Linked DNA regions of Flavivirga eckloniae. The protein of the gene in region 2 interacts with the protein of the main gene of each other region in a pairwise test. Links are inferred from orthologs where the notes say so. Each region holds a gene or a part of one and is shown on either strand. Other genes may lie near its edges. The genes, in order: nadE and dnaA.

The links.
Region 1: the proteins of dnaA (region 2) and nadE interact in binary tests that used the Escherichia coli proteins (3 or more experiments, as listed by UniProt). The link is inferred for Flavivirga eckloniae from one-to-one orthologs.

The regions. Positions count from the first base shown.
Region 1 is NZ_CP025791.1:2,104,601-2,111,438, reverse strand. Bases 1-2,758 are described here. They hold nadE (NAD(+) synthase), read right to left. Parts: upstream 1,895-2,758; coding sequence 1,106-1,894; downstream 1-1,105. Other genes in these bases: gldB (gliding motility lipoprotein GldB), read left to right, coding at 1,990-2,758; C1H87_RS08685 (response regulator), read right to left, coding at 379-1,011; dnaG (DNA primase), read left to right, coding at 1-384. In the rest of the region: more of gldB, read left to right, coding at 2,759-2,952; gliding motility protein GldC, read left to right, coding at 2,952-3,287; C1H87_RS08665 (carboxylesterase family protein), read right to left, coding at 3,312-4,145; def (peptide deformylase), read right to left, coding at 4,249-4,890; rod shape-determining protein RodA, read right to left, coding at 4,895-6,172; mrdA (penicillin-binding protein 2), read right to left, coding at 6,177-6,838. UniProt on the Escherichia coli protein: Catalyzes the ATP-dependent amidation of deamido-NAD to form NAD. Uses ammonia as a nitrogen source.
Region 2 is NZ_CP025791.1:853,937-860,885, reverse strand. The notes cover bases 2,208-5,076. They hold dnaA (chromosomal replication initiator protein DnaA), read right to left. Parts: upstream 4,422-5,076; coding sequence 2,994-4,421; downstream 2,208-2,993. Other genes in these bases: C1H87_RS03580 (IMPACT family protein), read right to left, coding at 5,005-5,076; C1H87_RS03585 (acyl-CoA thioesterase), read left to right, coding at 4,610-5,008; C1H87_RS03595 (low molecular weight protein-tyrosine-phosphatase), read right to left, coding at 2,529-2,981; C1H87_RS03600 (SAM-dependent methyltransferase), read right to left, coding at 2,208-2,516. Also shown: endolytic transglycosylase MltG, read left to right, coding at 1-87; C1H87_RS03610 (DUF2279 domain-containing protein), read left to right, coding at 87-998; C1H87_RS03605 (peptidoglycan-binding protein LysM), read left to right, coding at 1,110-1,769; more of C1H87_RS03600, read right to left, coding at 1,800-2,207; more of C1H87_RS03580, read right to left, coding at 5,077-5,616; C1H87_RS03575 (HAD family hydrolase), read right to left, coding at 6,133-6,744; bifunctional diaminohydroxyphosphoribosylaminopyrimidine deaminase/5-amino-6-(5-phosphoribosylamino)uracil reductase RibD, read right to left, coding at 6,737-6,949. UniProt on the Escherichia coli protein: Plays an essential in the initiation and regulation of chromosomal replication. Binds in an ATP-dependent fashion to the origin of replication (oriC) to initiate formation of the DNA replication initiation complex once per cell cycle.

The DNA.
Region 1 (6,838 bases), 1.3 Mb from region 2 along the record:
AATGAACAATTTAAGACACTGTACTATACTATTATAGATACATTAAATCAGAATCCTGATTTTGAACTTAAATCGTTTATAAACACGGTCGACAATCAAATGTCTAACGAAATCACAACCATTTTAATGGAAGATGAACGTTATGCCTTAGATGATTGGAAACGCATGAATATTTTTCCAAAAGAAAAAATACATAGTGTTGCTCAATTAGTTAGTGAAACTATTTTAAGTCTACGATGTTTTTTAATAGACCAAAAAGTAAAAGAATTTCAACAAGAAACATTACAAAGTAAAAACGATGTTAATAAAAATGTTCTTGAGGAAGTCAAAGACTATTCTGGCTTAAAAATGCTACTCTCCAGAAAATTAAATCGTGTACTATAATAATTGTTCGCTAAGCTTGGCTTGATTAACCAGGTCAACTAAGTTAGTTACTTTTAACTTACGCATTAATCGCGCTTTGTAAGTACTAACGGTTTTTTCGTTAATATCAAGCTCTTTAGAGATTTCTTTGTTTTTTCTACCAACAGTTAGAAGTTTTAAGACTTCTGCCTCTCTGGTTGAAAGTTTTTTGTAGAAAGTTCCGCTTTTATTAACTCTATTACCAAATGCTAATTGCTGAGTAAGTTCATTACTCAAATGAATCCCTCCATCGTGCACTTTTAAAATAGCCTCGTTAATGTTAATTACATTAACAGATTTGTTTAAGTATCCAGACGCGCCGGCTTTAATGGCGTTTATGGCATAAACTTCTTCTGGTTGACTACTAAAGATAATAGTTTTAATGTCCGGGTAGTCATGTTTTAAATAACGTAAAACAGTTAACCCATTTAAATTAGGGAAATCTGTTTCTGTTAAAATAATGTCTACTGGATTTTTTTTGATGAATTCCAAAATGGCATCTCCATCGTCTACGCTTCCTACAATTTTAATGTTTGATGAAGCTGAGAAAAGTACTTCAAGCCCTTTCCTTGTGATCGGGTGGTTGTCCGCTATTAATAATTTTATCATAATAAAGCTTTTATAATATTTAGTTAGAATTGTATTATAATTGAGAGAGTAAGCTTGCCGTAAATGTAGTGATTTTTTGATTAACCTACAAAATCTACAGGAAATTGTCAGGAATATCACAAATAGGGATAGGAATCATCTTATGCTTATTGGCGTTATTAAAGCGTTTATAAATTTTAAAAACCTCTAACTCTCTACCAGAGAAGTTGTTAGCGTTTTTGCCCTCAGCGTCCATTTTCATTGCCCATTCAAGCTCCGGATACGATGCTCCTATCTGATCTTCGTCACTTCTGGCATCTCCAAACAATCCATCACTCGGATCGGCTTGCATAATTGACTCTGGAACTTGTAAAAATTCTCCTAATTTGTAAACTTCAGACTTCAATAAATCTGCAATTGGACTTAAATCGACACCTCCATCTCCATATTTTGTGTAAAAACCAACACCAAAATCTTCTACTTTGTTGCCTGTTCCTGCAACTAATAATTTATAAAGTCCTGCATAATAATAAAGAGTAGTCATACGTAACCGTGCTCGGGTATTCGCTAAGGCCATATCTATTGTAGCTTGGTCACCGTCAAAAAAGACCTCGGTTTTAAATTCTTCAAAAACAGGTGTTAAATCGGTACGGGTATCACTCACGTTATCAAACCGACCTTTTAGCTGCGCTATATGTTCTTGTGCTCTGGTTACATGACTTTCTGCTTGGTGAATAGGCATTTCTATACAGAGTACATTTAAGCCTGTTTTTGCACATAAGGTAGAGGTTACGGCAGAATCTATACCACCGGAAATACCAATTACAAAACCATTAACACCAGCGTTTGTTGCATAATCTTTTAACCAATTAACGATATAGTCTACAACTTTTTCTGTTTGCATATTAAATAAATTTAAATCTTAAGAATATAGTACCTTTGCAAACAAAAATAAACGAAACACCTAATTAATAAAAATTTATGTCGTGTAAGTTTTATATGAAGAACTTATTATTGTGTTTAATAATATCATTGGTTACGATTTCCTGTAAAGATGAGAATAAGCTTGAGGTTGAGATAGCCAAAATAGGCACAGATATTAAAATAGAGCGGTTTGATTTATTACTGGCTAAAACTACTCCAGATGAATTACCTAAGCTAAAGGAAGTCTATCCTTTTATGTTTTCAAAAAAATACAGTGACTCGTTTTGGATTTCTAAAATAAAAGATACTTTACAGGTACACTTGTTTAACGAGGTTGAAAAAACGTTTAAAAACTTTGATGATACCGAAGAAGAAATAGAGTCCTTATTTAATCATTTAAAATATTATTTTCCAGAGTTTAATCTACCAAGGGTTATAACTGCTACCAACGATGTGGATTATAGAAGCCGGGTTATCGTTACAGATACTATTGTATTATTGGCCTTAGATTCGTATTTGGGTAGCGAGCATGAGTTTTATGGCAGCATTCCAAGGTATATAAGTGAGCATTTAAGGAAGGAGCAAATTGCAGTTGATTTGGCAGAGGAATATGCCAAAAAGTATATATTTCAAAACCAGAATAAAACCCTGTTGGACGAAATGATATATTTTGGAAAGCAGCATTATTTTAAGGATGCTGTGGTGCCTTTTAAAACAGATGCCGAGCGCATCGGGTATTCGCAAGAACAGTTAGATTGGACTATTACTAACGAAAGTTATATCTGGCGTTATTTTGTTGAGCGTGAATTGTTGTTTAGCACAGATACTAAATTACTGGGCAGATTTATAAACCCTGCACCGTTTTCTAAATTTTATTTAGAAGGTATTGATGGTGAATCCCCAGGCCGTTTAGGCCAATATATAGGATGGCAAATTGTAAGAGCATATATGAAACAAAACGAAGTAAGCCTAAAGGATATGCTTGTAACAAGCCCCGAAGAAATTTTTAATAACTCAAAGTTTAAACCACGAAAATAATGTCTGATAATACAACCTCTAAAATAGAATTAAATGTAGAACTTGATGCCAACCGAGTACCAGAGAAATTACTTTGGACGGCAGAAGATGGTGGTATTACTAATGAGGAAGCCAAAGCCATGATGCTTTCCGTATGGGACTCTAAGGCACAAGAAACCTTACGTATTGATCTATGGACCAAAGATATGCCGGTAGATGAGATGAAGGTGTTTTTTCATCAAACATTGGTCGCTATGAGCAATACTTTTAATAGAGCCACTCAAGATGAAAAAATGACGGCTACTATGAAGGATTTTTGTGATTATTTTGCCGAAAAGCTAGAGATCAACAAGTAAAACCTGCCAGACATTGAAGGATGATTATTTTTCAAATAAAAACATCCAATCATAGATATTTAAATCAAAAGCATCATATTCATTACTTTCATCTCCCATGCCACTAGCATTATAGGTTCGGGACCAAGAATTGTGTCCAACATTCGGGTAAATGGTTAGTTTTGCAGGTGTGTTGGGTTTTTCTTTATTAATAGCATCTACCATATCTACAGATTTAATATGAGAAACCACATTATCATTATCTCCATGAAAAGCCCAAACAGGAATGGTAGTGAATTTATCTCCGGAATTTTTGTTTCCGCCTCCAGCAATCGGAACAATAGCTGCAGCATAGGCATCTGGTCCATATTTAGAAACGTAGTTGAAACATCCAAAAGCGCCAAGACTTAAGCCAGTAAGATAAATACGTTTCGTGTTAACATTATAATTCTCTATTAAATAGGTTATAAAATTATGAATAGCATCAGGATTCCAATTTCCAGAAGGTAATTGAGGAGAGGCAACAATCATTGGGTATTTAGGAGACCATTCGTTTTTTTCTATAAGCTTAGGAGGGCCATTAACTACTACCTTTTTTAAGATATCTGGATTTGTTTCACTATCACCACGTTCACCAGAACCATGAAGGAAAACAAGTAAAGGGAAATCATGGGAGTTACTATCATGACCGCTTGGAGTATAAATATAATGCCCGAAATTAGACTTATTGGATTCACCAATAGTGAGCGCTTTATGTGTGCCGCCTGAGTCTTTTGGTAAAGATTCTAAATCGCTTCGGTTTTCTTGAGGCGTATCGTCACTGCTGCAACTTGAAAATAAAATTGATAATATTACTAGTGTATTCAATAAAGTTCTCATAAGTAGGTAATTTTTTTTGATATATGTTATATACGTAATAATAGTTATTAGGGATGTACAATTATAAGGTATATTGTCTAGACTTGGTTATAAAAAATAATTATTAGTCTTTTTTACTATCAACAAATTCTTTTTGTAAATGGTCCAGAAACAGAATACCATTTAAGTGATCTATTTCATGCTGAAAAATAACCGAAGAGAAATCCTTAACAGTTTCGGTTTTATGTTTTCCATCCATAGTGTCGTATTCAATAGTTATAGATCGTGACCTGCTATTTAATGTTTCTGTTCGATCAGGAATAGACAAACAGCCTTCTTTAACGGTTTGTTTTTCTTCTGAAGATTTAATAATCTCCGGATTTAGATACACTTCAAAAGGAAATTCTTCTTTGTCAAAACGTTGCACCCAAATAATTCTTTTTAATATGCCTACTTGTGGTGCTGCAATGCCAACACCCATAGACATGCTGTCTCTAACTGTAACATATAATCTTTTTATAAAAGTCTGTAATGTTTTGTTATTTGGATTGGGTTTTATGTAACCGCTTTTTGTTCTTAGTAAAAGAGAATCTTTTTTGTTGGTTATTTTAAAGACCCGCATGGGGGTTAAACTATCTGCACTATTAATAAGATTAATTTCGTTAGAAGAAAAAGTATATTCTTTAATCCTTTTAGTACCAGAACACCCTATTAAGAATAATGAGATAAAGATTGTTAGAATTGTTTTTTCATTACAAAACTTCATTTGGCTACCACTCATTAATCCGGTTAGAATCTAGTTTAATAAATATGAATATTAAAATGGTAAATGCCCAAAGCCCGGAACCTCCGTAGCTAAATAGGGGTAGAGGAATGCCTATTGTTGGGATTAACCCCATGACCATTCCAATGTTAATTAGGAAATGAATAAATATAATTGAGGCCACGCCATAACCATAGGCTCTACTGAATTGCGATTTTTGTAATTCCGCGAGATGTAGTATGCGTAATAAGAGGAGTACAAACAATATAACCACTAAGGAGCTACCCAAGAAGCCCCACTCTTCGCCAACCGTACTAAAAATATAGTCGGTATGTTGTTCCGGTACGAACTTACCTGTTGTTCTAGTACCTTCCATAAATCCTTTTCCGTTAAAGCGGCCCTCTCTAATAGCTTTTTCAGATTCATTTAAGTTATAGGCAAATGTTTTTTTCATAGCTTCTAACTTAACAGGGTCTTTTTCTAAGCGTAACCATAAACTTATTCTATCTTGATGGTGTGGTTTTAAAATATGGTCATAAGAAGCTTTAACAGCATAAGACAACCCTATGGAAAGTAGTAAAACAAAAAGGAGTTGAAAGAATTTAAACTTTTTTCTGTTGAAATAATAAAAACCAGAAAGACTAACAACAGCAATTAACGAGGTGATTAAAGGGCCGAATTTTAAAGCCAAAACAGATAGTACAATTACTGATAAACCTATAGATAGGTAATACTTTGGTAATCCTTCCCTGTACAACACAAAGAAGAAGGCGCCGTAAACAATCGTACTTCCGGTGTCGTTTTGTAATATTACTAAAAGAGCTGGGATAATTATTATTATAAGGGTTTGAATTTGATCCTTTATACTATTAATGTTCATGTTTAAATCACTCAGCTGTTTTGCTACAGCAAGAGCGGTGGCTGCTTTTGCGAATTCACTGGGTTGTAAGGTCATGCTTCCAATAGCATACCACGATGTAGCACCGTTAACATTTTTGCCAAAAATAAAAAGCCCTATTAGGGAGAGCATGGAAAAGATATAAATAATACTGGAAAAGCGTTCATAAAATTTAGCTTCAATGCCTAGAATGACAATAATGATAAAAAAAGTAAGTAATATAAATACAGATTGCTTGCCATAGGGTTGAGAAAAAGTAAAGTAGTCTATTTCACCACTAGTATAAGAAGCAGATAATATGTTTAACCAACCAAAACCGACCAGCAAGAAAAAAAGGATAATAGTTATCCAATCGAATTTATAATTTTTGTTAGTATCCCTAACCATTAACTTATGGGTTTTGTAATTTTATTAATTGCTGTTTAAGTCGTTTATATTCCGGTTCTTCAACAAATTGCAATTTAGTTTGCGCGTTTATTTTAAAGGGCTCTCCAGAATAGGGCTTCGCATATTCGTCTTCTAAACTATGCTTTAAAAGCCATTCTTCTAAATCTTTTCTGGTAATATGTCCTTTTATGTGTTTTTCTATAAGTAAACTGGCTACTTTACCTGCAAAACGACTTCCCCAATATCCGTTTTCAACAAAAACGGCAATAGCTATTTTTGGGTCATCTTTTGGTGCGAAAGCAACAAAAATGGAATGATCTGTTAGGTCGGTTTTTACACTATCTATAATAGCATAGTTTTGAACAGTTCCTGTTTTTCCACAAATCTCTATGTCTTTTACTTGTAACGAGGCAGCTGTTCCTTTTTTGTAAACCTGTAGCATACCTTCTATAACAGGTTCAAAATGCTCCTTGTCAATACTTGTATATTTAGGTTTTGTGAATTTTTCAGGTAAAGTTTTATCTTCAATAGATTTAATTATATGTGGTGTATAATAATGACCTCTATTGGCAATAGCAGCAATCATATTGGCTAATTGAATGGGGGTAGTGGCAACTTCACCTTGTCCGATAGCGTTAGATATGGTATATGTAGAATAAAACGTTT
Region 2 (6,949 bases):
CATAAGTTTGCCAAAACTTTGGCGCAACATAATGCAAACGCTAGAGCGTATCACCGCTATTTATCATCTCAAGGCATAACTAGGTAGTGGGACATTCTTTTGTAAAATATATTCTCTTTTTTACCTTATTATCATCACTTTCTTATTCGCAATCGGGGTTTGAAGCATTTTTAACGCCCAGTGATACACTTAATAAGCCCAGAAGAAATGCCGTTTTTATAACAGAAGCTTCTTTAGCTGGTTTAACTTTAGTTGGGTTAAATCAACTTTGGTATGCTGATTTCGATAGATCGAAGTTCCATACTGTTAATGATAATAACGATTGGCTTCAAATGGATAAAGCGGGTCATGTGTTTACATCATACCAAATGGGAAAGTTCGGTGCGCAATTATTAAATTGGAGTGGCGTAGATAAAAATGGTCAATTGCTCTATGGAGGAACTTTAGGTTTTGGATTTTTAACCGCTGTAGAAGTATTGGACGGTTATTCAAAAGAATGGGGATTTTCATGGGGAGATATTGCAGCCAATGCAGCAGGAACAGGTCTCTATATTGGGCAAGAATTATTGTGGAATGAGCAGAGAATTGCTTTAAAGTACTCTTTTCATCAAACAAAATATGCCAATCTTAGTCCAGATAAGCTTGGGGAAAACTTTTTGGAGCAAGTTTTAAAGGATTACAACGGACAGACCTATTGGTTAAGTATTAATTTACACTCTTTTTTTAAAGAAAGTAATATTCCTAAATGGTTAAATGTTGCTATTGGTTATGGAGCCGATGGTATGCTTGATGGCGGTAAAGTTATTGACAATCAAGTGTTAACAAATAATCAGAGGGTGCGACAATACTATTTAAGTTTTGATGTAAATTTGAATGCTATTAGGACAAAGTCAAGGTTTTTGAGATCTGTTTTTAGCGTTTTTGATATGGTAAAAATACCATTCCCTACATTAGAAATCAATAAAAATAAGTGTGCATTTCATCTATTCTACAACTAAAAAATGCATATAATCGATTAATTTTGAAATAATTAAAAAAAAGCCTAATTTTGCACGCTGAAATTTGAAGGGGTGTTTTGCTTATAAAACATGCTGAAAAAATTTAAAATTATGGTTAAGAATATTGCAAGTTTTGTTACTCTCACGCTTACAATATGTGTTATAATGTATGTGTCGTTTTCATCCAATGAAGCGGTAGATTTTAGTAAATATTCTACTAAGGGTATGGATTTAAACTACACTGTAAGTAATGATGAAGGTGGAAATGCCGATTTGCTGGCTTCTAATGAGTCCGAAATGTTATTCTCTCCTTACTTAGGTAAGTCGTTTGTTGGATTTAAAGAAGCGTTAGCTTTTAAGGAATCTGGAGGTAATTACTTTTCAGTAAATACATTTGGTTATTTAGGTAAATACCAATTTGGGAAAGAAACCTTAAGAATGATCGGAATTAGAAATGCTACTAAATTTTTAAAGGATCCAAGGCTTCAAGAGCGTGCTTTTGTGGCGAACGCAGAGCGTAATAAATGGATCTTAAGACGGGATATCAAGAATTTTGTTGGAAAACGAATTAATGGTATCATTATTACAGAGTCTGGTATTTTAGCTGCAGCTCACTTAGCAGGTCCAGGTAATGTAAAGAAATACTTAAGAAGTTACGGTTTAGATAATTTTGCAGATGGTTATGGAACTACTGTGCATCATTATATGAAACGTTTTTCGGGATACGATACTTCTTATGTAAAACCAAATAAAGAAGCAAAGGCTATTTAATCGTAACTGGTATTTTACAGTAACGAAAATCTAGCGCTTATGAATAATAAATATTGTAGGTCTCTTATGTAGGTCTACAATATTTTTTTTCCATGCACTTGCAACTTGCGTTTTTATAAATTCTGTGCTTAGCGTAATATCACATGCTACAGATATCTCGGTATTTTTCTCCAAGGTTTGGCACAGATCTTCCAGCATTTTATTGTTTCTATATGGTGTTTCAATAAACAATTGAGACTGATTGCGTTCGAAAGACAGACGCTCCAATCGCTTTATCTCACTTTTTCGTTCTCCTTTATCTATGGGTAAATAGCCATTAAACGCAAAGCTTTGCCCATTCATACCAGAGCTCATTATGGCCATTAAAATGGATGAAGGTCCTACTAAAGGCACTACTTTAATATTTTTTTGATGGGCTAATTTTACAATATCAGCTCCAGGGTCTGCAACACCAGGGCATCCGGCTTCAGACAAAAGCCCGACATCAGTACCATTTAAGCAAGGGGTTAAAAACTCTGGTAATTCACTTGCATCGGTAAACTTGTTTAAATGAAACATGTTTAAGGATGGTTGCGATTTGTTTGGAGTGATCTTTTTTATAAACCGTCTGGCGGTTTTTTCGTTTTCTACAATAAAAGTGTCCGTTTTTTCAATAACCTGTTTAACCGTAATAGGTAAAACTTCGAGCGGATCGTTATCTCCTAATGTTGTTGGGATTAAGTATAACTTTCCTTTAGCTGTATTCATAGCCTGATTTCTTTAAGATAAGGTTTTTGCAATCTGGTCGCAAGCCTCGTCTAGCATTTTATAAACATTTTCGAATCCATCATCGCCACCATAATATGGATCTGGAACATCGTAATTTTGATTTGGATAAATTTCGTTTAAAATAAATTTCACTTTGGCAGCATCTTCATCATTTCTTGCTAATGAAATCACATTGTTAAAGTTGGATTCGTCCATAACATAAATTAAATCGAACGAATCAAAATCTGAAGTTTTGAATTGACGTCCTCTTAAATTAGAAATATTCAATCCATATTTTCTGGCTACAGCTACAGATCGGCTGTCGGGCGAGCTTCCTATGTGGTAACTTGCAGTGCCGGCAGAATCTATTTCAAAAGAATCGTCTGAGAGTTTAGATCTTAAAATACCTTCGGCCAAGGGAGAACGACAAATGTTTCCCAGACATACCATCAGAATTTTAGTCATTTTTAAAGTGTTTTAAACGGAAAGTTTTTTAGTGATGTCCTCAACATATTTTCTAAACTGCTTATCTGTTGAAGATAAATTGTCTACTGTCTTACAAGCATGCAAAACAGTGGCGTGATCTCGTTTTCCTATTTGCGAACCAATACTTGCCAATGAAGCTTTGGTGAATTTTTTTGCAAAAAACATAGCCAGTTGACGTGCCTGAACAATATGACGCTTTCTTGTTTTAGATTGCAACGTATCGATATCCATTTGGAAGTAATCTGATACTACTTTTTGTATGTAATCTATCGAAACTTCACGTTTCGTATTCTTAACAAACTTCTCAACTATAATTCTCGCTAAGTCGATAGTGATTTCTTTTTTGTTGAAAGATGACTGAGCAATTAATGAAATGATAGCACCTTCTAATTCTCTAACATTAGTTTTAATGTTTTTCGCTACGTATTCAACAATCTCCTCTGGCATTTCAACACCATCGCGATACAACTTATTTTTAAGTATAGATACTCTGGTTTCGAAATCTGGTGTTTGTAATTCGGCAGAAAGTCCCCATTTAAAACGAGATAATAAGCGTTGTTCAATATCCTGCATATCAACAGGAGCCTTGTCACTAGTTAAAATAACTTGTTTGCCATTTTGATGCAGGTGGTTAAAGATGTGGAAGAAAACATCCTGAGTTCCTGTTTTTCCAGAGAAAAATTGAACATCATCAATAATTAATACATCTATTATTTGATAGAAATGAATAAAATCATTTCTATTATTTTTCTTAACAGCATCTATATATTGTTGCGTGAACTTTTCAGCAGAAATATATAAAACGGTTTTTTCTGGATATTTATCTTTTATATCAACACCAATAGCATGTGCTAGATGTGTTTTACCCAGACCAACACCTCCAAAAACCAAAAGCGGATTAAAGGATGTTCCACCAGGTTTAGCAGAAACAGCTAATCCGGCGCTACGCGCTAAACGATTTGAGTCGCCTTCCAAAAAGTTTTCGAAACTATAATTAGGATTTAGTTGAGATTCAATCTTAACATTTCTAATACCTGGAATAACAAATGGATTTCTTAATTCAGGGCTTTTATTGTTTAAAGGAATATCAACATCTTGAGATTTTACCGAGGTTCTGTTTGAACTTGGAATTTTTTCGGTAAAAGGCTGCTTGTTACCATACGTGTTTTCCATTTTAATAATGTAAACAAGTTTGGCTTTTTCACCTAATTCTTTTGTGAGAGATACTTTTAGGATTTTTACATAGTGTTCTTCAAGCCATTCGTAAAAGAATTTACTAGGAACTTGAACACTCAATGCGTTATCTGTAAGTTTAACTGCTTTTATAGGCTCAAACCAGGTTTTATATGCTTGCGGCTGAATGTTATCTTTTATGAATTCTAGACAATTATCCCATACCGATTGCGCAGTTATACTCATTAGTTTAGTTTAGTTGTTTTTTGTTAGTTTTAATAAAAGAGAAATTGTGTTTTCCCCGTCCCAATTTACTTACGGCAAATATGTGAACAAAATTCTTAAAAAAAAAATGATTCTCTATTGAATTTCTAGAATTTTTTCCCCATGTTTAAGCTCTCGCCGAAGCTACGAAAAAATATTTAATAATCCCTATGAAAATCGACGAAATACAAATAAGAGTGAGATACGGTGAAACTGACCAAATGGGAGTGGTGTATCATGGTAATTACGCATTATACCTTGAAATGGGAAGGATAGAATGGTTACGTAAACTAGGAATTTCTTATAAGCAAATGGAGGAAAACGGTATTATGTTACCTGTTGTTTCCTTAAATATAAATTATAAAAAACCAACTGGTTATGATGATGTAATTAATGTAAAAACTCAACTGAAAAAAAGTCCTACTGCTAAGATAGAATTTGAGTACGAAATCACTAACAGTCGGGGAGAAATTCTTACAAAAGCCAGTACCACTTTAGTGTTTATAGATATGAAAACAAACCGACCCATACGGGCACCCCAATATTTTTTAGATGCCTTAGAAAATTAAATTTTTTTAATGTCGATTTCGAATAAACGATCAAAAGTTTCGAAAACTAATGCAGCCTCGTTTTTTCTTACAGAAATGGTGATTTTACAATCCATTTCCAATATTTGATTGGTAATATTTAGGTTTTTCTCTTTAATAATACGCATGACCTTGTTCATGTTTATATAATCGCACGAAATAAGGTAATCTATATTTATAGTTTTTTCTAAAATATTGGCTTGCTCTAAAGCCATTTGTGCAGCAGTTTTGTAGGCGTTTATTAAACCTCCTACACCTAATTTTACGCCGCCAAAGTAGCGGACTACAACAATTAAAACATTGGTGACATTAAAAGATTGTATTTGCCCGTAAATTGGCATACCTGCAGAATTACTGGGCTCGCCGTCGTCATTAGCGCGATAAGATATGGTTTCTGTACCTAGCTGGTAGGCGTAGCACCAGTGCCTTGCAGAATGGTGTTTCTTTTTTAATGATTCTATGTGAATTTTTACATCATCTTCGTTTAAAACCGGAAATGCGTAACCATAAAACTTACTATTTCTGTCCTTAAAGAGTATTTCTTCAGAAGCTTTTAGGATGGTTTTATAAGTATCTTTTGTAGAATTCATTTAGACAAAAATAGTAAAGTATTGCTTTTTACAATTATATATCGAAGAAGGTTTTAAACATATAGATAAGTATGATGTTTTCTGTAATTGCAAAGCCTGTCTGTTGGTAGCTATGGTGTACCCACATCTTTTTCATCAAGCCACGAATTACACAGATTTACACGAATAAAACCTCAATATAGTGGATAGCCCTATATACTCTTCACAATCACGAATCAGACTTTCAGTCTGTTTTTACAATCCAAACCCGATTTAATTCTATTATATTCCTGCACTTTAATTTATCAATAAGTAAACATATATTACTTATTTGTAAATAATCTATGTTTAGAACCATCTGTGATAATTCGTGAAATTACTGTCTATCTTTTTAGAATTATTATTTAAGCAACCATATTTGTGGGTAGATCGTAGCTGTTGGTAGGAAGGGAGCATAACCTGTTTAATATTGGTTTTAATTGAAAAGATTATACGTTATTTTGTTTCTAGCAATTATGAAATGCTTTTTAGGTTGTATTAAAACAAGTCTTTTTTTACGGTAAATAAGTTTGTGATGTCGTCCGTTTTAGGGATGATATTCCAAGCATTAATACCTAGTTCTTTTGCGGTGTTAGTATTGTCTGTATTATCGTCAATAAAGAGGCATTCGTTTGCATTTAGTTTATTTTCGTTCAACACAAATTCATAAATATCACGATTTGGTTTTCGTAAATGAATTTCATGAGATAAATAGAATACATCAAAGCAATTTTTAAAAGCTTCATAAAAAGGGACATGTTTTTTTATCCAATCAATATGAAGTTCATTTGTATTGCTTAGCAATATAAGCTTGTATTTTGAATCTGATTTAAGCTGTTTTAAAAAATCTAAACGATTCTCAGGAAAATCTTTTAGCATAAAATTCCAAATGTCTATTATTTCATCATTTGAGAGTTTTGGAAAGTTTTCGGTATAAAACTCAAGAAATTCATTAGTTGAAATGAGTCCTTGTTCATAAAAATCATTAAAAGCAATCATTTCCTCTGGAAACGATTCAATTTTAAAAGCTTTAAGCGCATTTTGTATATGGCCTTCGATGTCTAAATTGATGAATACATTTCCGAAATCGAAAATAATAGTTTTAATCATTTTTATAAAATTTGAGGGTGTCTGTCATGATTTTTTCTTCAGAAACTAATTTGCCTACAAATTTAGGGGCGTTTACGCCTTCATTAAATTTAGCCTGACCGATAAAGATTCTTGCTTCGTCCCAAAGATTTTCATCTATAAATGTTTGTATCGTTTTTTGTCCGCCTTCAATAATTATAGAGTTAATGTCTTCCTTATAAAGAGC